One region of the Micromonospora sp. NPDC049047 genome, then DNA from elsewhere that is predicted to be linked to it. Evidence: riboswitches for the same ligand, from Rfam matches in the RefSeq annotation. Region 1 holds a riboswitch; each other region holds the start of a gene.
What was found. Region 1 has a riboswitch for cyclic di-AMP ahead of AB0B86_RS31425 (transglycosylase family protein). Riboswitches for the same ligand answer to the same signal wherever they lie in the genome.
Positions count from the first base shown of each region.

Region 2: it holds a riboswitch for cyclic di-AMP, as region 1 does, so the genes downstream of both, AB0B86_RS25510 (C39 family peptidase) here and AB0B86_RS31425 (transglycosylase family protein) in region 1, are expected to answer to the same signal.
Region 3: it holds a riboswitch for cyclic di-AMP, as region 1 does, so the genes downstream of both, AB0B86_RS04400 (hypothetical protein) here and AB0B86_RS31425 (transglycosylase family protein) in region 1, are expected to answer to the same signal.

Region 1 is NZ_JBEZEY010000031.1:39,239-46,027, forward strand. It holds gene htpG (molecular chaperone HtpG) at 1-1,528, shown strand, start outside; gene AB0B86_RS31410 (response regulator transcription factor) at 1,635-2,288, opposite strand; gene AB0B86_RS31415 (histidine kinase) at 2,288-3,415, opposite strand; gene AB0B86_RS31420 (nitrilase-related carbon-nitrogen hydrolase) at 3,526-4,980, shown strand; cyclic di-AMP (ydaO/yuaA leader) riboswitch at 5,080-5,252, shown strand; gene AB0B86_RS31425 (transglycosylase family protein) at 5,252-5,938, shown strand; gene AB0B86_RS31430 (hypothetical protein) at 6,066-6,434, opposite strand; gene dinB (DNA polymerase IV) at 6,559-6,789, opposite strand, start outside.
Region 2 is NZ_JBEZEY010000019.1:117,070-123,858, reverse strand. It holds gene AB0B86_RS25530 (glycosyltransferase) at 41-1,210, opposite strand; gene AB0B86_RS25525 (acyltransferase) at 1,508-2,815, shown strand; gene AB0B86_RS25520 (hypothetical protein) at 2,904-3,287, shown strand; gene AB0B86_RS25515 (hypothetical protein) at 3,422-4,192, shown strand; cyclic di-AMP (ydaO/yuaA leader) riboswitch at 4,477-4,618, shown strand; gene AB0B86_RS25510 (C39 family peptidase) at 4,849-5,697, shown strand; gene AB0B86_RS25505 (alpha/beta fold hydrolase) at 5,831-6,577, shown strand; gene AB0B86_RS25500 (CDP-glycerol glycerophosphotransferase family protein) at 6,610-6,789, opposite strand, start outside.
Region 3 is NZ_JBEZEY010000002.1:301,632-308,420, reverse strand. It holds gene AB0B86_RS04430 (heavy metal translocating P-type ATPase) at 1-309, opposite strand, end outside; gene AB0B86_RS04425 (hypothetical protein) at 322-1,263, opposite strand; gene AB0B86_RS04420 (copper ion binding protein) at 1,277-1,486, opposite strand; gene AB0B86_RS04415 (metal-sensitive transcriptional regulator) at 1,582-1,878, shown strand; gene AB0B86_RS04410 (copper-translocating P-type ATPase) at 1,885-3,840, opposite strand; gene AB0B86_RS04405 (YibE/F family protein) at 4,240-5,610, shown strand; cyclic di-AMP (ydaO/yuaA leader) riboswitch at 5,777-5,907, shown strand; gene AB0B86_RS04400 (hypothetical protein) at 5,912-6,789, shown strand, end outside.

The sequences.
Region 1 (6,789 bases):
CTACGCCGCGTTCATGGTCGCCGACCGGGTCACCCTGCTGACCCGCAAGGCCGGCGAGACCGGCGGCACCCGCTGGGAGTCCACCGGCGAGGGCACGTACACGATCGAGGAGGTCGACGAGGCACCGCAGGGCACCACTGTGACCCTGCACCTCAAGCCCGCCGACACCGAGGACAACCTGCACGACTACACCGCCGAGTGGACCGTCCGCGAGATCGTCAAGCGCTACTCCGACTTCATCGCGTGGCCGATCCGGATGACCGTCGAGCGGCCGGGCACCGACGACGCCCCCGCCACCAGCGAGGTGCAGACGCTCAACTCGATGAAGGCGCTCTGGGCGCGGCCCCGCGACGAGGTCGACGCCGCCGAGTACAACGAGTTCTACAAGCACGTCAGCCACGACTGGGCCGACCCGCTCGAGGTCGTGCACATGAAGGGCGAGGGCACCTTCGAGTACGAGGCGCTGCTCTTCCTGCCCAGCCACGCCCCGCTGGACCTGTTCTCCCCGCAGGGCCGCCGCGGCGTCCAGCTCTACGTCAAACGCGTGTTCATCATGGACGACTGCGAGGCGCTGGTCCCCACCTACCTGCGCTTCGTCAAGGGCGTTGTCGACGCGCACGACCTGTCGCTGAACATCTCCCGGGAGATCCTCCAGCAGGACCGGCAGATCCAGATCGTCCGCCGTCGCCTGGTCAAGAAGGTCCTCGCCGCCGTGAAGGACCTCAAGACCAACCACGCCGAGCGCTACCGCACCTTCTGGACGGAGTTCGGCGCGGTGGTCAAGGAAGGGCTGATCGACGACACCGACAACCGCGACACGCTGCTGGACATCCTGTCGGTGGCCTCCACCCACGACCCGGCCGAGCCCACCGACCTGGCCGGCTACGTGTCGCGGATGAAGGACGGCCAGAACGACATCTGGTACGCCACCGGCGAGTCGCGGGCCGCCATCGAGAACTCTCCGCACCTGGAGGCGTTCCGGGCCAAGGGTCACGAGGTGCTGCTGCTCACCGACCAGGTCGACGAGGTGTGGGTCGAGCGGGTCGGCACGTACGACGGCAAGACGCTGCGCTCGATCGCCAAGGGCGAGATCGACCTGGACACCGACGAGGAGAAGCAGCAGGCCGAGGCCGAGCGCGAGCAGCAGCGACAGGAGTTCGCCGCGCTGCTCGACTGGCTGGGCACCACCCTGACCGACAGCGTCCGGGAGGTCCGCCTGTCGTCCCGGCTGACCACCTCACCGGCCTGCGTCGTCGGCGACGCCCACGACCTCACCCCGACCCTGGAGAAGATGTACCGGGCGATGGGGCACGAGATTCCCCCGACCAAGCGGATCCTGGAGATCAATCCCGGTCACCCGCTGGTCTCCGGGCTGCGCAAGGCCCACGAGCAGGGCACCGAACCGGCGGCCCTGACCGAGACCGCCGAGCTGCTCTACGGCCTGGCGGTGCTCGCCGAGGGTGGCGAGCTGACCGACCCGGCCCGCTTCACCCGCACGCTCGCCGACCGGCTGGCGCGCACCCTGTAACCGGCTTGCCTCGTCGATCATGGAGTTGTGCTGGGCGACAAAGCGCCCGTCGTAGGGCGCAACGGGCACCACAACTCCATGATCGACGGGGCTGGACCGCCGCGGGTCACTGACCGGGAATCACCAGACCGGACTCGTAGGCGACCATCACCGCCTGGGCGCGGTCGCGCAGGTTGAGTTTGGCGAGCAGGTTGCCGACGTGCGTCTTCACCGTGTGCTCGCTGAGGTGGTGGTGGGCGGCGATCTCGGCGTTGGACAGACCCGCCGCGATCAGGCGCAGCACGTCCGTCTCGCGAGCGGTGAGCGCGGTCACCGCGGCGGCCCGCGCCGGATCCGGGTGACCGCGCCGGTGCAGTTCGCCGATCACCCGTGCGGTGACGCCGGGGGCGAGCAACGCGTCGCCGGCGGCGACCACGCGGACCGCGTTCACCAGGTCGGCCCGGGGTGCGTCCTTGAGCAGGAAGCCGCTGGCGCCGGCACGCAACGCCGCGTACAGGTAGTCGTCGGTGTCGAACATGGTCAGGGCGAGGACCCGGCTCGGCGTACGGGCGCAGACCTGGCGGGTCGCGGCGACCCCGTCGAGGACGGGCATCCGCATGTCCATCAGGACGACGTCGGGTCGGTGGTCGAGAGCGGCACGCACGGCGCCCGCGCCGTCGGCGGCCTCGGCGACCACCTCGATGTCCGGCTCGGCGCCGAGGATCGTCGTGAACCCGGCCCGGAACAGGTCCTGATCGTCGGCGAGCACGACGCGCAGCATCAGCCGACCGCCGACGCCGGCAGGGGCAGGGTGGCGGTGACAGTGAAGCCGTGCCCGTCGGACGCCGGGCCGGTGCGCAGGCTTCCCCCGCAGGCCTGGGCCCGCTCGCGCATGCCGACGATCCCGTACCCGGGCATGCCGGTGCCGGCCGCCCGGTCGCCGCTGCCGTCATCGGTGATCGACACGGTGAGCGAGTCAGGTGCGTGGTCCAGCAGGACGTGGACCGATCGCGCCCCGGCGTGCCGGACCACGTTGGTAAGGGACTCCTGCACGATCCGGTACGCGGCGACCCCGACGTCCGCGGGTGGCGCGAACGGCGACGGGGAGGCACCCCCGAACGGCGTCCCGGAGGCGACCTCGAGGACGGCGTCGAGGCCGGTGGCGCGGACACGGTCGACAAGGACGGGGAGCTGGGCCAGTCCCGGCTGGTCGAACGGTTCGTCGGCGGGTTCACGCAGGCTGCCGACCGCGCGGCGCAGCTGGGTGGCCGCGTCCCTGCCGGTGGCCGCGATGGCGGCGAACGCGGCGTCGGCGCGTTCGGGTTGGTCGCGCACCAGCAGCGGCCCCGCCTCCGCCTGCACGACCATGACGCCGACCGCGTGGGTGAGGATGTCGTGCAGGTCGCGGGCGATCCGGGCGCGTTCGCGCAGCACTGCCGCCGCGAGGTCACCGGCGACGCGGCGATCCCGTTCGGCGCGGGCCTGGGCGTGGGTACGCCGGGCCCGGGCGCTGGTCCCCAGGGCGTACGAGAAGAGGTAGGCGACCGACAGGTAGCGCAGCACCTCCACGTCCGGGTGCGGATACAGCAGCGAGAACAGCAGGCCGGCGGCGGTGAGCACGATGCCGAGCAGGCGGACCGCAAGCGAGGATCGCGCCGCGAACGTGTAGACGCAGACGAGGGGGCCGACCGGCAGCAGCGGGGGCGCGCCGAGCGAGGCCGAGACCGTCGTGGCGACCCCCACCACGACGGCGACCGGGACCAGCGCGCGGTCCCGCCACAGCACCGGGACCGAGGACGCGACCGCCAGCGGCAGCACCCACCAGGCGGGTGGCCCGTCGGCCACGGCCGGCAGCACTGTCGCGGCGACGGCGGCCACCGTGACAGCGAGATTGACGTACCGCTTCACGTCGGCAGTATCGTCCGGCCCGGTTCCTCCGCGCCTCCCTCCACAGGACCAGAACACCTCCACCGCGTACGGCGATCCGCACCGGCCAACCCTCGCCACACGATTGGCGCATGATGACGATCGTCGCCGCGCTCCTCAGTGGCCTGCTCTGGCTCGGCGGGTGCGGGCTGCACCCCGTTGCCGCGTTGACCTGGCTCGCCCCGATCCCGCTGATCCTCGCCTCGGTGCGGGTACGCCGGAGGACCGCGCTCGGCGCGACGATCCTCGCCTGGTCGATCGGGCAGCTCGACATGGTCGGGTACTACCACGGCACCCTGGGCCTTCCGGTCCCCGCGGTCGCCGCCGTGCTCGGCCTCGGCCTCGGCCTGGCGGCCGGCACGGTAGTGCTCGCCCGTGCCCTGCTGCTGCGGGGGCGAACCGTGCGCGCCGTCCTCACCGTGCCGGCACTGTGGGTGCTCGGCGAGTACGCGGCGTCGCACCTGTTCCCGCAGGGGGCGTGGTGGAGTCTCGCCTACACGCAGGCCGACGTCCGGCCGGTCATCCAGCTGACCGCGCTCACCGGCGTCTGGGGCGTCACCTACCTGCTGCTCGCCGTCCCGATCGCTGTCGCCGCCGTGCTCGGCAGCGCACTGCCAACAGGCACCGGCCGGCTCGACCGCACCGCCCTCGCCTGCCTGCTCGCCCTCCTGCTCGGCGCCGGCGGGTGGTCGGCCTGGTCACTGGGTCGTTCAGCCGACCCGGCCGAGCCGCTTACCGTCGGTCTGCTCGCCCTGCGGCAGTCCACGGACGGGCTCCCGATCGACGAACCGTCCGGCCGGGACCTGCTCGCCCGGTACGCCGCGCGGGTGGCGGACCTGACCGCCCGTGGGGCACGGATCGTGGTGCTGCCGGAGAAGGTGTTCGCCGTGACGGACACGACCCTGCCCCTGCTCGTGGACGCGCTGCGGCAGGCCGGGGCCCAGATCGTCGTCGGCACGGTGCTGTGGCGGGCCGGCACGGCCAGCAACGTCGCGCTGGTGCTGGACCCGGATGGCGGCGTCACGACGTACCAGAAACAGCATCTGGTCCCCGGCCTGGAGGAGTGGCTGACGCCGGGCGACGACGACGTCATCGTGAACGGGCGGTTCGGCGTTGCCATCTGCAAGGACCTCGACTATCCCGGCCTGGTCCGGCGGTATCGGGCGGAGGGCGCCTCGGTGCTGCTCGTCCCCGCCCTGGACTTCACCTCCGACGGTTGGCTGCACGGTCGCATCGCAATGGTCCGGGGTGTGGAGAACGGAATCACAGTGGTCCGCGCCGCCGAGTTGGGCCGGCTGACGGTAAGCGACGGCGGCGGCAGACTGCTGGGTGACGTCAGCGCCGGTGACGCGGAGTTGCTGGTAACGGCCGCTCCGACCACCGGATGGGGCACTGTCTACTCGCGTACGGGAGATTGGTTTCCGTTGTTGTCCCTGGTCTTGTTGGTCGTCGCCGTCGAGGGGTCGGCGTCTGGCTCCAGGAGGACAGCTGATCGCAAACGGTCCATGGTGGTCACTGCACAGAGTCACCAGGCCCGCAACCGCTGAGCGGACTCTCCAGCGTGCCCCGGTGAAGAAGTTCACAGGGGTTGGGCGATCGTCACCGACCGTGCCTAACGTCGGTCGGGTTCGCCAACGCGGACACCACGGCCGGCAACGCCAAATCCTGCCCCCGGTCGTCGGAACCCAGTCACCGGGCAGGAGCGGGGGACCCACACGTTCCTCGGTGCATGTCACCTCGGGGTGAAGCCGCCACCGTGCGGCCGGGCTCCTCGGCCCGAACCCGACAGCTCACCTCGCCGGCGTGGAGGAAGCTCACATGACGTCTGTCTACACCCCCCGTCATCGACGGGTCACCACCCGCCGCCTCGCCGTCGGCACCCTGGCTGTCGGTGCGGTCACCGGCGCCGTCGCCCTCTTCGGGCCGGCCGCCCCGGCGCAGGCCGCGGTCAACTGGGACGCGATCGCCAAGTGCGAGTCCGGCGGCAACTGGAAGATCAACACCGGGAACGGCTACTACGGCGGACTGCAGTTCTCCCAGAGCACCTGGGCCGGTTACGGCGGCAAGAAGTACGCCGCCCGCGCCGACCTGGCCAGCCGCGGCGAGCAGATCGCGATCGCCGAGAAGGTACTCGACGGGCAGGGCATCGGCGCCTGGCCGACCTGCGGCAAGAAGGGCGGATCGACCGGCGGCTCGGCCACGAAGTCGACCAAGCCCACCACCAAGTCGACCAAGCCCACCACCAAGTCGACCAAGCCCACCACGAAGTCGACCAAGCCCACCGAGCGGCCGTCGCGCGGCGAGCAGCCGGCGACCCGCAGCCACGAACGCACCGCGCCGACCACCGGCGGCCAGACGTACCTGGTCAAGCCGGGGGACACCCTGTCGGAGATCGCTGACGGCCACCGGGTGACCGGCGGTTGGCAGGCGCTGTACGAGCACAACCGGCAGCTGATCGGGGCCGACCCGGGCCTGATCTTCCCGGGTCAGCGGCTCAGCCTCTGATCGTTTCCCGACGCAGCGGCTCAGCCTCTGACGGATGACACGCGAACGCTCGGCCGGATCACCGGCCGAGCGTTCGTGCGTGTGATGCCAATCAGCCCCGCGCGCTCGTACCCCCGGGGGAAGGCCGTCACGCCGCGGACGCGGACGCCTTCGGCCCTCGGTGCGACGTGACCGGACCGGCGTTCCAGCCCCACCGGGGAGCCGGTGCGCTGCTCTCCCCGGACCAACCCGTGCCGCCCTCCTCGCTGTCGCCGCCGTCGGTGGTCGTCTCGACCGGGGCGGGTGTGCTGCGGGCCAGGCGTATCGACTGCTCGGCGCCGGCGCGGGCCGCACAGGGCCAGGACTGCCCGGCGCACTGGAGGTTGCGGCAGTGACCCTCGTCGTCCGGCTCGTGGGCGCTCAGCACATCGATCGCCAACTGCCAGAGCAGCGGGTCGGTCACGTCGTGCGGGCGCTCGGCGTTGCGGCTCACTCGGTTGCTGGTGTCGTCGGACATGCTGGGTCCCCCCTTGTCAGGCTGTACCCCCCAAGGGTCACCCGTCAGCCGCCGGCTAAACCGCCGACCTGCTGTGATGTGTCTCCGATCGCACCTCTTCGGATGGACACCGCACGCAGATCGGTCAATCCGGCAGCAGCGGCATCTCGACGCCCGGCTCCCGGCCGAGCAGCACCGCCCGGGTGAGCGCCGCCGATCCGAACCGGTCGCGGACCGCGTCCACAGCGGCGTCCAGCTCCGCACCCGGGTCGCTGTGGAACGGCAGCTCCGGCTGCACCGGGCTGTCGTCCAGATTGCCCACCGAGACACCGATCAGCGTGACACCACGACTGTCGATCTCGGGCTGGGCCGCCCG
Region 2 (6,789 bases), on a different contig from region 1:
TACCGGGAGTCGAGTCGACTCCCGGCCTGGCCTGCGGTGCTCACGGCAGCCGGCCCCCGGCCAGTGCGTCCCGCCGCTCCGCCGCGATCCCGCTGCCCCGAATCGCCGCGACGTCCGCCCCTCGACCCGGGTCCTCGTCGGCGCTCACCGGACCGACCGCGACGCCGACGGCCCCCCGCGGGGCACCGCGGCGCAGGCGACCCGCGACCCGGTGCGCCTGACGCAGCGCCGAGTACGCCAGCCAGTCACCCCGCCCGACCAGGCGGTGCTTGAGCCCGGTCACCCCGGCGGGCAGCGGATAGCCACCGGCAGGCAGGTACCGGCGGTAGTGCTCGGCGGCCCGGTGGAAGAAGTCCCGCCGCAGGTGCGGGTGCAGCCGGTCGTCGTTGCCCACCACCACCAGGTAGTGGCTGATCATCAGTTGGAACAGTTCGGCCTGCAACCGCTCGTCCGGGTGCCGGCGGGCGACCCAGTCCAACAGGCGCTCGTACTGGGCGAACGCGTCGAAGTGCCGGCCACTGCGGGTGGAGGTGATCGCGCCGTGCCGACCCTGCCGGTAGAGGTAGCAGACCCGGTTCAGCACAGAGATCTTCTCCGCGCCGATCAGCAGCGGATGGCTGAACGGGATGTCCTCGTACCAGCCGGGGAAGAACCGCAGCTCCAACTGGTCCAGGAAGTCCCGGCGGACCACCTTGTTCCAGGCGGTGTGCTGCACCCGCAGCAGTTGCGGCTGGTCGCCCAGGCGGGTCACGCCGGCGATTCCGTGCAGCAGGTGACTGCTCGCGTCGACCTCCCGCCGGCCGTCCTCGTGCACCCGCAGGTGGTCGAGCATCAGCACGTCGGGCTGGTGCTGGCGCAGCCGGTCCAGCACGGCCGGGATCGTGCCCGGCGGCACCCAGTCGTCGCTGTCGATGAACCAGACGTACCGGCCGGTGGCCACGTCGAGCCCGGCGTTGCGGGCCAGGCCCAGACCCACGTTGCTGCTCAGGTGCACGACGCGGACCCGGTCGTGTCCGGCCGCGTACGCGCGGAGCATGTCGCCGCAGCCGTCCGGTGAGGCGTCGTCGACGGCGATCAACTCGACCGCGTCCGACTCGCCGGCCGGAATGTCGGCCCGGATCGATTCGAGGCACTGGTACAGGTACGCCTCGACGCCGTACACGGGCACGACGATGCTCAGCAGCGGTGCGTGCGTCGGCTCATTGACCACGCCGCCACCTTCGACGACCTGGGTGGCCGGCCCCGGAACCGCACGTGGCCGCCGATGGTGGAGTCGCTGAACTCCCGCCCAGCGGAAGGTTAACGCCGACCGGTCGGCGCCGGCCCCGACCCGGGTGCGGCGGGCCGGTAACCGGTGGGACACGTCCGGTTCACCCGGGAGTGACCCGGTAGGGTGCCCCGGGTGCGGCCCTGCCGGGTCGTCGCGGGCGTCGCTGTCGTGCCGTCCACGCCGCGCCGAGGAGGATACGAACGTGCTGGTGACCCTGCCAAGCCTCGGCATCCGCCCATGACGAGCGCCGCCGCGACGTCAACCGCCAGGCCCGTCCCCGCTCCGTCCCGGCTGCCCTCGCTCACCGGGCTGCGGTGGATCGCCGCGCTGCTGGTCTTCGGGTTCCACGCGGGCACCATGCGGATCATCGCCGAGCCGGACTACAAGGCGGTGGTCGACAAGTTGTTCAGCCTCGGCCTGTCCGGGGTGCAGTTCTTCTTCATCCTCAGCGGATTCGTGCTGGTCTGGTCGGCCCGGGCCGGCGACTCCCGGCGTACCTTCTGGCGGCGACGAATTGCCAAGATCTACCCCAACCACCTGGTGCTGTGGGGGGCGACGTTGCTTGTCGCCTGGTGGTTCGCCGACCCGGTGCTGCCGGCCGCCGCGCTGGAGAACCTGCTGTTGTTGCAGGCCTGGGACCCCCGGCCGGGCTGGTTCTACAGCATCAACACGGTGAGCTGGTCGCTCTCCTGCGAGTTCTTCTTCTACCTCTGCCTGCCGCTGGTGCTGCCGCTGCTGCGCCGGGCCCGGCCGAAGCTGCTCTGGGCGCTCGTCGTCGCGATGCCACTGCTGATCCTCGCGCTCTGGCCGGCCCAGCACCTGGTGCCGGAGGTGAGCCGCTGGTGGTTCACCCAGATCTTCCCGCCGGCCCGGTCGCTGGAGTTCTGGTTGGGCGCGGTGGCGGCCGAGTTGATGCGCCGGGGTCTCTGGCGTGGCCCCGGGCTGACCTGGGCCAGCGTCATCTTCGTGGGTGTCTGGGCGGCCGCCGCGCAGTGGATTCCCGCGGAGTTGTGGACCACGTTGCTCGCTGTCGCGTACCTGCTTGTCATCACCGCCGCCGCGGACGCGGACGTGCGGGACCGGCGGTCGCCGTGGCGGTCCCGGCCGCTGGTCTGGCTCGGCGAGGTCTCCTTCGCCTTCTACCTGGTCCACGTGCTGGTGATGACGAGCGTGCTGCGCTTCACCGGCGACTGGGGGACCGGCTTCGCGGGTTGGCGCGGCCCGGCCGTGGTGCTCGGTTTCCTGCTGGTGACCCTGCTCCTCGCCGCGCTGCTGCACCGCTACGTGGAAACCCCGATGATGCGCCGGCTCGCACCGCGCCGTCCGGCCCGATCGGCGTCCATCCCCGGACAACGCACCGCCGCGACGCGGACCAGCGGCACCGCCGCGACCCGGACCAGCGGCACCGTCGCGACGCGGACCAGCGGCACCGCCGCGACGCGGACCAGCGGCACCGCCGCCGAGACCGACGGCGCGGGGACCCGGACCGAGGCCGACGGGCCCGACCAGACCGGCAGCCGATCAACGTACGCGGACACCCGCTGACGCCGTCCGACCTGGTCAACGGGTGCGGCGGCGCGTCGACACGCCCGTGGTCGATGCGCCACTGTCGGCACGACGGTAGCGTGGTGACGTGCTTCCGGTCGCGCTCACCTGTCCGCTGTGGTGGGTGGCGCGCTTGACGACCCGGGTGCTGACCAGCCTCGCCGTCGTCGCGGCCCTGGCGCTCGGCGCCGGTCCGGCCTCGGCCGCCGCGCCAACGTCGCACCCCGGCGTCACGTCGAGCGTGACCGCCGGGTCGCACCCGAGCGCCGCATCGAGCGTGCGCGTCGTGTCGGGTGCGGGTGCCGCCGAGGAGGCCCTCCCGGCCTGGTCGCTCGACGCGCAGCCGACGCTCCCCGAGGGTCTGGGTGCCGCCGCGACCGCCGCGCTGCCGGTGCGCCTGGCCGGGCCCGACCGGCGGTCCCTCGTCGACGCCTCCAGCGGTAGGACACCCCGGGGTCCACCCGGGCGCTGAGCCACCGGGGCAGGCGCCCCGTCGCCGCACCCTGTCGATCCACCAGCTCCGCCTTCCCGCCGATCCGTGGCCCGCCGTGGCCCGCTGGCCGGCGGGGCTCCCCATCGCTCTGTTTCCTCCGCGAGGTGCCGACCATGGAGACCGCCGTCTTCTACCAGTTCGTAACCGAGGTGCCGCAGGCCGCTGCGATCTGGTCGGCCCTGCTCCTGCTCGCGCTGGGCGTGCTGGCCGTGCTTGTCGCCCGGCCCGAACGGGACCGGCCCACCGACGACCCGTCCCCGGCCGCACCGACGGCGCGCGAGGTGGCCGCGGCCGAACTCCTCGACAGACGCCGGTACGCCGAGGAGGTCGCCGTCGCCGCCGCTGGCGCGGCCAGGACGGCCCAGCGGCGACGCGATGCCTGGCTGACCAGTCAGGAAGCTGTGGAACGCGCCTGGACGCGGTACGACGAGGCGGACACGGCCGCCCGCCGCTTCGCGGGTTGCGGGGCGCTACCCACCCCGGACACCCCCCGCACCCCCGCTGAGTACGCCGCCCGGGAGCGCTACCTGCACCGCGCGGCGATGGCGGCGTACTGGCGTGGCGACCTGAGCATGGCCCAGCTCAGCGATGTGTTCGGACACCGGCGGGGCTGGGACCCCCGGCGGCACCCGGTCGAGCAGGAAGCGCTGCTCAGTCGGTCGATCCGGGAGGAGAGACGGGCCGACTACCAGGCCGCCGCCGACGCGGAGCGGGCCCTGTGGCGGGCTGCGGAGTTGGCCGCCGAGTCGGCGCGCAGCCTTGCCGAGGAGGCCGCAGCGGCAGCGGCCCGGCTGCGGCCGAGTCGGGCGCCCGCGCGCCGGCTGGTCCGCGGGGCGGTGCGTCCCGCCGTCGTGGCACGCTGGCGCCCAGCCCGTGTGGGTTGAGCCCGATCCGTTATGTGAGCCCGCTCACGGGATTCCAGAATCGGGCGTCCGGCACGTTCGGCTCGATTGTTCACGGCGTTCTGGCCGCACTCTCGGCGACCTGTCCGGTTGTGGCCCGTAGGCGTCGCCGTAACCGCTTGTCCCATCGAGTCACGTCATCGGCAATACGCGCAGAAATTGCCGTGCAGTTTCGGGTTTACGCAGGTGGGCCTGGCTTGGCACCGTGTGGTTGGGCCAGTAGTGTCGTCCCGTCCGGTGCGGTAATCGATCGCAAGACGCGACGCCGCGCCGACCCGCTCAATCGTGATGAACGAACCGGGGACCCATCAGTAAGTCCGGGGTGAATCCGCGAGCATCGGCCCGCGGTAGGGCGATCTTCCCGCCCGAATCCGTCAGCTAACCCGGTAGGCGGTGTCGGAAGGAGTTCCATTCTCGTGCAGCACCTCCCCACCCCTCGGCTGTTCCCTCGCCTCCACGGCGCAGCGGTGCCCCCGCTCATTCGTCAAGCGACGGTGAGCTGACCCCCGGGTCATCGCCTAACCGCCCGGCCCCGCCGGGCGTCCCCTGAGCGGTTCACCATCCGCGGACCACAGTCCGCGCGCTGGCGCCTGCCCGGATGCCGGTCCGGCCCCCGGTGTGCCGCTCTCCCCCCGACCGTGGAGGACCCCGTGAAGCACACCCTGCAGCGTCAGCTCCGTCGCATCGCGACCGAGCGCCCGTACCAGATCATCGCCGCCTCCGCCGCGGCCCTCGTGATCGCCGGCACCACCGGCACCCTGCTCACCACCGCCGACGACGCGCCGGCCGACCAGCGCACCGCGACCACAGTCGCCGAGCTGCGCAGCGACGTCGCCGCCTCCCGTGGCGAGGTGCGCGACGCCTCCCCGTCGGCCACCGCAGCGCCGACAAGCGCCGCCCCGGCCACCAGCGCCGCCGCGCCCGCCGCCAAGGCCACGAGCAACCCGGACCTCACCCGTAAGCCGACGCCGCCGAAGCCGCCCGCGACCAAGGTGCTCGACTACGAGTACCAGGCGCAGAACACCTACTACAACTGCGGTCCGGCGGCCACCCGTAACGCGCTCAGCGCCGCCGGGATCGACCGTACCCAGGAGGAACTCGGCGCCGAGCTGGGCACCACCGAGATGGGCACCAACTCGGCCGAGGACACCACCCGGGTGCTCAACGCCGAGGTGAAGGGCTCCCCGTACCGGACCCGGATGTTCGCCGGCGCGCCCAGCCCGGCGCAGATGGACCGCCTCCAGGCCGATGTCGTCAAGGCCATCACCGACGGCCGGGGCGTTGTCGCGAACGTCGTCGGCGACGCCACCGACACCGACGGCGGCTGGCACTCCTACGGCGGCGGGCACTACATCGCCGTCGTGGGTTACAAGGACAACGGCCGTACGGTGCGCATCGCCGACTCGGCCAACGCTGCCGACCCGTCGTACTGGATCACCACCATCGACCTGGCCAACTGGATCGCCAGCCGGGGCTACTCCGCCTGACCCGGGCACGCTGGACCGCAGCGGGCGCCGTCCCCCACAAGGGGCCGGCGCCCGCTGCGTCTTCCACGGCGGTCCGCGGTACGCCCCGTCGACGACTCTCGTACCGGGCCGGGAACCGTGGGAGACTGCGGCCGTGGTGGATGAATCGGGTGGTCACGCCGGTCGAGGGCCGGTCCTGCTGCTGTTGCACGGGATGGGCGCGACCGGTGACGTGTGGTTGCCCTGGGCGCCGCATCTGGCCCACCACTGGCCCGGTCGGTGGCTGGCACCGGACCTCGCCGGTCACGGCTGGGCGTCGCCGCTGCCGTCGTACTCCTTCGCCGGCTTCGCCCAGCGGATCGCGCAGGCACTCGCCCCCGACGACCGGCTCGTCGTGCTCGGGCACTCGCTGGGTGGCGTGGTCGGCCTCGCGTTGGCCGCGCGCGACGCCGGGATGCCGGTGGACGCGGTGGTCGGGTTGGGCATCAAGGCGCTCTGGTCACCAGCCGAGCTGGAACATGCCGCTGAGCTGGCCGCCCGCCCGGTGAGCTGGTTCGCCAGCCGTACCGAGGCGGCCCGTCGCTACCTGCGCGTCTCCGGGCTGACCGGTCTGCTCCCGCCGGACCATCCGGTGGTGGACGCCGGCCTTCGTCAGGTCGACGGTCGCTGGCGTCTGGCCATGGACCCGACCGCGTTCGCCGTCGGCGAGCCCGACCTGGCCGCGCTGCTCGCGGCCACCGACGTGCCGGTGGTGCTGGCGCGCGGCGAGCACGACCCGATGGTCACCGACGAACAACTCAAGGAGTACGGCGTACCGGTCGCCACGTTGCCCGGGCTCGGGCACAACGCTCACGTGGAGGACCCAGCGGCCGTGTTGGCGCTGCTCGACCCGTACCGCTGAGCGTCCCGGGGCGGGTGGGCCGACAGTCCGGGTCAGGCCAGAGGGGAGAGCTGCCGGGCGCGCTCGGCGGCGGGGTCCTGTGTTGCCGCCAGTTCCCGGCGGGCGGCGGTCAGGAACGCGTCGGCGTACGCCTCGGCGGGGAAGTCACCCAGGTAGCGTCGGCGGGTGGCCCAGCGCTCCGCGGCCAGCGGATCGGTGTCCAGCAGCGCGGT
Region 3 (6,789 bases), on a different contig from region 1:
CACCGAGACCCAGAGCCGGGTACGCGGACCCTTCAGCGAGTCCACCGGCTCCTCGGTGGCGGTGGGCGGCGACGGCAGCGCCGCCGAGTACCCGGTCTTGCGCACGGTCTCGATCAGGTCGTCGGGTGTGACCCCGTCGTCGTACCGGACGGTGGCCTTCTCGGTCGCGTAGTTGACCGCGGCACTCACCCCGTCCATCCGGTTGAGCTTCTTCTCGATCCGGGCGGCGCAGGCGGCGCAGGTCATCCCGCCGATCGCCAACTCGATCCGGTTGGGTGCCTCGGGCAGCGGTCTACTGGTGGTGGTCATGGTCTGGTCCCGTCAGTTGTGCCCGTGCCCGGGGGTGCCGTGGTCGGCGCCGCCGCTCGGCGCGGGTCCGCTCGGGTCGTTCCCGGCCGGCGGGGTGCCGGCGACGACTGTGAACTCGGCGGTGTGCACGGTTCCGCCGTGCTGGAAGTCGAGGTAGAGCCGGTAGCTGCCGGCCGAGGGCACCTCGGCGAGGAAGCCGACCGTCGGACCGGGCCGGGTCCGGCCGTCGCCCGGCGTCCCGTCCGGATGCACGTGCAGGTACGCGAGGTCGCCCCGACGCAGTGCCACCAGGTGCCCGTACGCGCCCAGGTAGGGCTCCAGGTCGGTGACCGGCTGCCCGTCCCGGCTGACGGTGAAGGTGAGCGGGGCGGTGCGACCGGGCTGCGGCGAACCGGTGAGGGTGACCGTGTAGCCGTCGACGGTGGTGCTTGTCGCCGGTGCGGGCAGCGGTCGTTCGGTCAGCTCGCCGGGGACTGTCACGTCCACGCCGAGCGTCAGCGGCTCACCCCCGGTCGGGGTGAAGTCGGCGAACGCCCGCCACTGCCCGGGGCCGGTCAGCGGGGTGTCGACCCGCCAGGTGCCGTCCGGGGCCAGGTCGGGGTGCACGTGGCGGAAACCGGAGAGGTCCCGGCGGGCGACGATCAGGTGCATCGTCTTGTCGTGTGCCACCTCGTACCCGGTGACCGGGCGGCCGTCCGGGCCGGCGATCCGGAAGGCGAACTCGCCGACCGGGGCGTCGACCGGTTCGAGGGTGTAGCCGCTCTGGGAGACGAGCAGGCCGCCGGGGAACCGGTCGGCCGTTTCGGCGTGCTCGTCCGCCGCCGGGCTGGCCTCGCCGTCGTGCCGGCCCTCGACCACAGTGCTGCGATCGGCCACCCGGCCGACCCCGTACGTCGCGCCGAAGACCGCCGCCAGGCCGACGGCGAACCCGGCCAGTTTCGTCACGGTGCGCATGCCGGCCCGCCGATCACGCGTCGACGAGGTCGTAACCGGCCTCGTCGACGGCGGCCCGGACAACCGCGGTGTCCAGGGGCTCATCGCTGCTGACGGTGACCCGGCCGGCGGCGAGGTCGACCTGGACGTCACGTACGCCGGCGATGGCGCCGACCTCGGCGCTCACCGCGCTGACGCAGTGCCCACAGGTCATGCCCTGCACCTGGTACGTCGTGTTGACCATCGGATCGTCTCCTTCGCGGTACCGGTACCCGGTGGGGGTATCTCTACGAGATAGGACCGTACCATACCCCCTGGGGGTACGCTATCCTTGCCGACATGACCGCACCCACCCCGATCCGCGGATACACCGCCAGCAAGGACCAGCTGCTCGCGCGGCTCCGCCGCGTCGAGGGGCAGGTCCGGGGCATCGAGAAGATGGTCGACGACGACCGCTACTGCATCGACGTGCTCACCCAGATCTCCGCCATCCAGGCCGCCCTCGACAAGGTGGCCCTCGGGCTGCTCGACGGGCACGCCCGGCACTGCATGCACGAGGGCGCCGCCGAAGGCCGGGCCGACGAGATGGCCAACGAGATGATGGCGGCGGTCGGCCGGCTGATGAAGCGCGGCTGACCGCCCTCAGTCCGGGGCGGGCCCGAGCCGGACCCGGCGCAGCAACTGCGCGTTGAGCGCCACCACGATCGTGGACGCGGACATCAGCACCGCGGCCGCCGCCGGGCTCAACGCCACACCGGCCCCGGACAGCACCCCGGCGGCCAGCGGCAACGCCACCACGTTGTAGCCGGCCGCCCAGGCCAGGTTCTGCCGCATCTTCCGGTACGACGCCCGGGACAGCCGGACCACCGCGCCCACCCCGCGCGGGTCCGAGGACGCCAGCACCACCCCGGCGGACTCGATCGCCACATCGGTGCCCGCCCCGATCGCGATGCCCACGTCCGCCCGGGCCAGCGCCGGCGCGTCGTTCACCCCGTCGCCGACCATCGCCACCACCAGCCCCCGCCGCTGAAGCTCGGCCACCCGATCGTCCTTCTCGGCCGGCAACACCTCGGCGAAGACCTCGTCGACGCCGGGCCGGAAGCCGAGGTCGGCGGCGACCGCCTCGGCCACCGGCCGGGCGTCACCAGTGATCATGGCGATGGTCCGGATCCCCTCGGCACGCAGCTCGTCGACCGCGCGCCGGGCCTCCGGACGTACCTCGTCGGTAAGCGCGAACGCACCGAGCACCGCCGCCGGCAGCCGCACCAGGTGCAGCACCGCGGCACCCCGCGCCGACCACCGCCCGGTCGCCGCCGCCACGTCGGCGGGGAGCACGAGACCCAGCTCCCGCAGCAGAGCCGGCCCGCCCACCGCGTACTCCGTGCCGTCGACTGTCGCCTGCACACCGCGGCCCGGCAGGGACCGGAACCCGACGGCCCGGGCCGCGCCACCGGGCTCGGCCGCCGCCACGATCGCCCGGGCCAACGGATGTTCGCTGTCCGACTCGACGGCCGCCGCGATCCGCAGCACCTCGTCCCGTCCGACGCCCGCCGCCGTCACCAGGTCGGTCACCCCGTGCTCACCCCGGGTCAGCGTGCCGGTCTTGTCGAAGAGCACCGCGCCGACGGTGCGCATCCGTTCCAACGCCAACCGGTCCTTCACCAGGATCCCGGACCGCGCGGCGAGGCCGGTGGAGAGCGCGACGACAAGCGGGATGGCGAGACCAAGCGCGTGCGGACAGGCGATCACCAGGACGGTGACCGCACGGACCACCGCCTGGTCCGGCTGACCGAGCGCGGTCCAGACCAGCACGGTCAGCACGGCGGTGCCGGTTGCCAGGTAGAACAGCGCGGCGGCGAACCGGTCGGCAAGCAGTTGGGCCCGCCCGCCGGAGCCCTGGGCCTGCGCGACCATCCGCTGGATGCCGGCGAGGGCGGTCTGCTCACCCACCGCCTCCACCCGGACCCGGATCGCCGAGTCGGTGGCGACGGTGCCGGCCACCACCCGGTCACCTGTCGACCGCGCGACCGGTCGCGACTCGCCAGTGATCATCGACTCGTCCAGTTCGGCGCCACCGCCGACGACCCGGCCGTCCGCCGGCACCCGACCCCCCGGCCGGACCAGCACCACGTCGTCGAGCCGCAGCACGGTCACCGGCACCACCTCGATCCGGCCGTCCGCCGCCACCCGTTCCGCCTCGTCCGGCAGCAGCGCGGCCAGCGCCGCCAGCGCCCCCCGGGCCTGCCCGATGGCCTTCATCTCCTGCCAGTGCCCGAGCAGCATGATGGTGACCAGCGCTGCCAACTCCCACCAGAAGTCCAGGTCGAAGGCACCCAGGCTGGTGGCCAGGGACGCGGTGTAGGCGACGGTGATCGCCATCGCGACGAGCAGCATCATCCCGGGCGCCCGGTCGCGCACCTCCCGGATCGCACCGACCAGGAACGGCCAACCGCCCCACCAGAACACCACCGAGCCGAGCACCGGCCCCACCCAGGAGCCAGCGCCTCCGGCCAGGCCCAGCCGATCCGACACGAGGTGACTCGTCAGCACCACCGGGACGGTGAGCACCAGGCAGACCCAGAACCGGCGGCGGAACATGGCAGGATCGTGCCCGGCGTGCTTGTCGTGTCCGGCGTGCTTTTCGTGCGGCACGGGTGCAGCGCGCTGTGGGTGCTCGGGTGGGGTCGGAGCGGACATGCTTCCAACATGCCGGCCCGACGGCCACCACGCGGGCGGTTCGGCCGCTCGACGCTCCGGCGCGCCCGGCAACCTCCCGGTGGGCTGACTAGCATCTCCCATGATCGCCCTGCGCATGCCGCCGCACATCCGGACGCCGCGACGGCGTGGTGACGCGGCCGACCGGCCGCGCACTGACCGTCAGTGATCAGGCGGTCGGCAGGCAGCGAACCGCACCGCCGTCCGGCGCGTTCGCGTCGAAACGGTGAACCGCGCGGCCCGCTGACACGTATCCCGCACCGGATCGTTGGGAGTCTCGACTTGGGTTCCGACCACGCCCGTCCCGCGCCGTCCGCCCCGCCCCGGGTGCGACGGATCCTCGTCGTGACGGTGGTGCCCCTCTTCGTCGCCACAGTGCTCGCCGCGGCACTGCTCTGGCCGCGCGGAGGAGCGACGCAGACCGACGGAGGAGCGGACGTGCCGCGCTACGCCGGCACGGTGACCCGCGTGGTGACCGAGCCGTGCCCGCCGCTGCCGTCGAGCCCCGAGGACACACCCAGGACCGGCGCCGGGCCGTGCGGCACTGTCGACGTCCGGGTGGACGACGGCCCCGCCGCCGGCCAGCAGGTGCGGACACCGGTGCCCGACGGTCCGGGCGCACCACGGGTGGACGTCGGCGACGAGGTCATCCTGGTCCAGTTGACCGACCCTACCGATCCCGCCACCAGCAACTGGAACATCGCCGAGCACCAGCGCGGCACTCCCCTCGTGTGGCTGGCGGTGGTCTTCGCTGCCGCGATCGTCGCGTTCGGCCGGTGGCGGGGGCTGGCCGCGCTCGGCGGGTTGGCGGCCAGCTTCGCCATCCTGCTCACCTTCGTACTGCCGGGCATCGGTGCCGGCAGATCACCGCTGCTGGTGGCGGTGGTCGGCGCCGCCCTGATCATGTTCGTGGTGCTCTATCTGACCCACGGCGTCACCGCGCAGACCTCGGTCGCGGTGCTCGGCACCCTGGGCAGCCTGGTACTGACCGGCGCGCTCGCCACCATCGCCACCGCGGCGACCCACCTCACCGGCTTCGGCAGTGAGGAGGCGACGACACTGTCGATGTTCCAGGGTGACGTGGACCTGCACGGCCTGCTGCTCGCCGGGATCATCATCGGTTCGCTCGGGGTGCTCGACGACGTGACGGTCACCCAGGCCGCCACCGTCACCGAGTTGGCGAACGCCAATCCCGGGCTGACCCGGATACAGCTGTACCGGGCGGCGACCCGCGTCGGCCGCGCGCACATCGCCTCCACCGTCAACACCATCGTGTTGGCGTACGCGGGCGCGTCGCTGCCCCTCCTGCTCCTGCTCACCGCCGACTCGCGGCCGATCGGGCAGATTCTCACGAGCGAGTTCCTCGCGCAGGAAATCGTCCGCAGCGCGGTCGCCACACTCGGGCTGATCGCCGCCGTGCCACTGACCACCGGGCTGGCCGCGATCGTGACCACGGCCGGACGTGTCGACGCCACGCCGCCGGGCGACGCCCCCGGGCCGCGCCCCCAACCGGACCCGGCGGAGGCACTTGCCGCCCTCAACGCGCCGCGGACGGCGCGATCCGACGAGCCGGACGAGACGCGGACCCGGCCCGCATCCACCGCCACCGACGGGTGGCCGGAGTCGAACAGGAGCACGGATACGGCATGGTGACACTCCTCAGCGTGACCAGATCGGGTCTCCCCCCTGAGAACCGCGTCACTGGTTACCAAACGCTATGGCGAAATGACACTTTTGGTCGGCATCCAGGCGTAGCTCACCGAGTCGACTCTCGGGTAACCTCGCTGCCGGTTACCGATGAAGGCGCGAAGCGGCGCCTGCGGTGCCACCGCCCAATCGCCAACCGGCGAGCCGGGGACCCAGGTGTGTGGGGTGAATCCGCGTCAGCGGTAGGGGCCACTTCCGCCCCGAACCCGTCAGCTAACCCGGTCGGCGGTCGAGGGAAGGGAACATTGTGACGGCACCCCTACGCCGCTGGTTGACACCCGTGGTGGCCGTGATCGCCGCACTGACCGTGCTCGCCGGGCCTCTCCCGGCCCACGCCGCTCCGACGACCCCCACACCATCCGGGCACGAGGAGGACGACGAGCCCAAGCTCATCACCGACCTCATCGAGCAGGTCAACCGCGACTACTCCGCCGCCAAGTCCAAGCTGGACAAATCCAAGAAGCGGCAGTTGGAGTTGGCGCTGGAGGTGGACCGGGCCAAGGCCGACCTGGACGCACTGACACCACAGGTCGGGCAGATCGCCGCCCAGTCGTACCGGACCGGTCGGATCGGCGCGCTCGCGATGCTGCTGGAGAGCGACGCCCCGGACACGTTCGTCCAGCGCGCCGCGATGCTCGACGAGATCAACATGGTGAACGAGAACAAGCTCGCCGAGGTCAACGCGGCGAAGTCCCGCGCCGAGCAGGCCAAACTGCTCCTCGACACCGAGGTCCGGGAGCAGCAGAAGCAGACCGCCGTGATGGCCAAGCGCAAGAGCGAGGCCGACAAGGCGCTCGCCCTGGTCGGCGGCAAGGGCTTCACCGGCGGCCTGGTCGACGCCACCTCGAAGGTCGCCAAGATCGGCCCGGGTCGCACCGCCGACGGTGACTGGAAGCCGCAGTCCTGCAGCGAGAAGGACCCGACCACGTCCGGTTGCGTCACGCCGCGGACGCTGCACGCGTACAAGGAAGTCAAGGCCGCCGGATTCAACCGGTTCGTCGGCTGTCACCGCAACGGTGGACCGTACGAGCACCCGAAGGGCCGCGCCTGCGACTGGTCGTTGCAGAAGAGCGGCTTCAGCCCGTGGCACAACAACGACACCCGGATGTACGGCAACAACGTGGC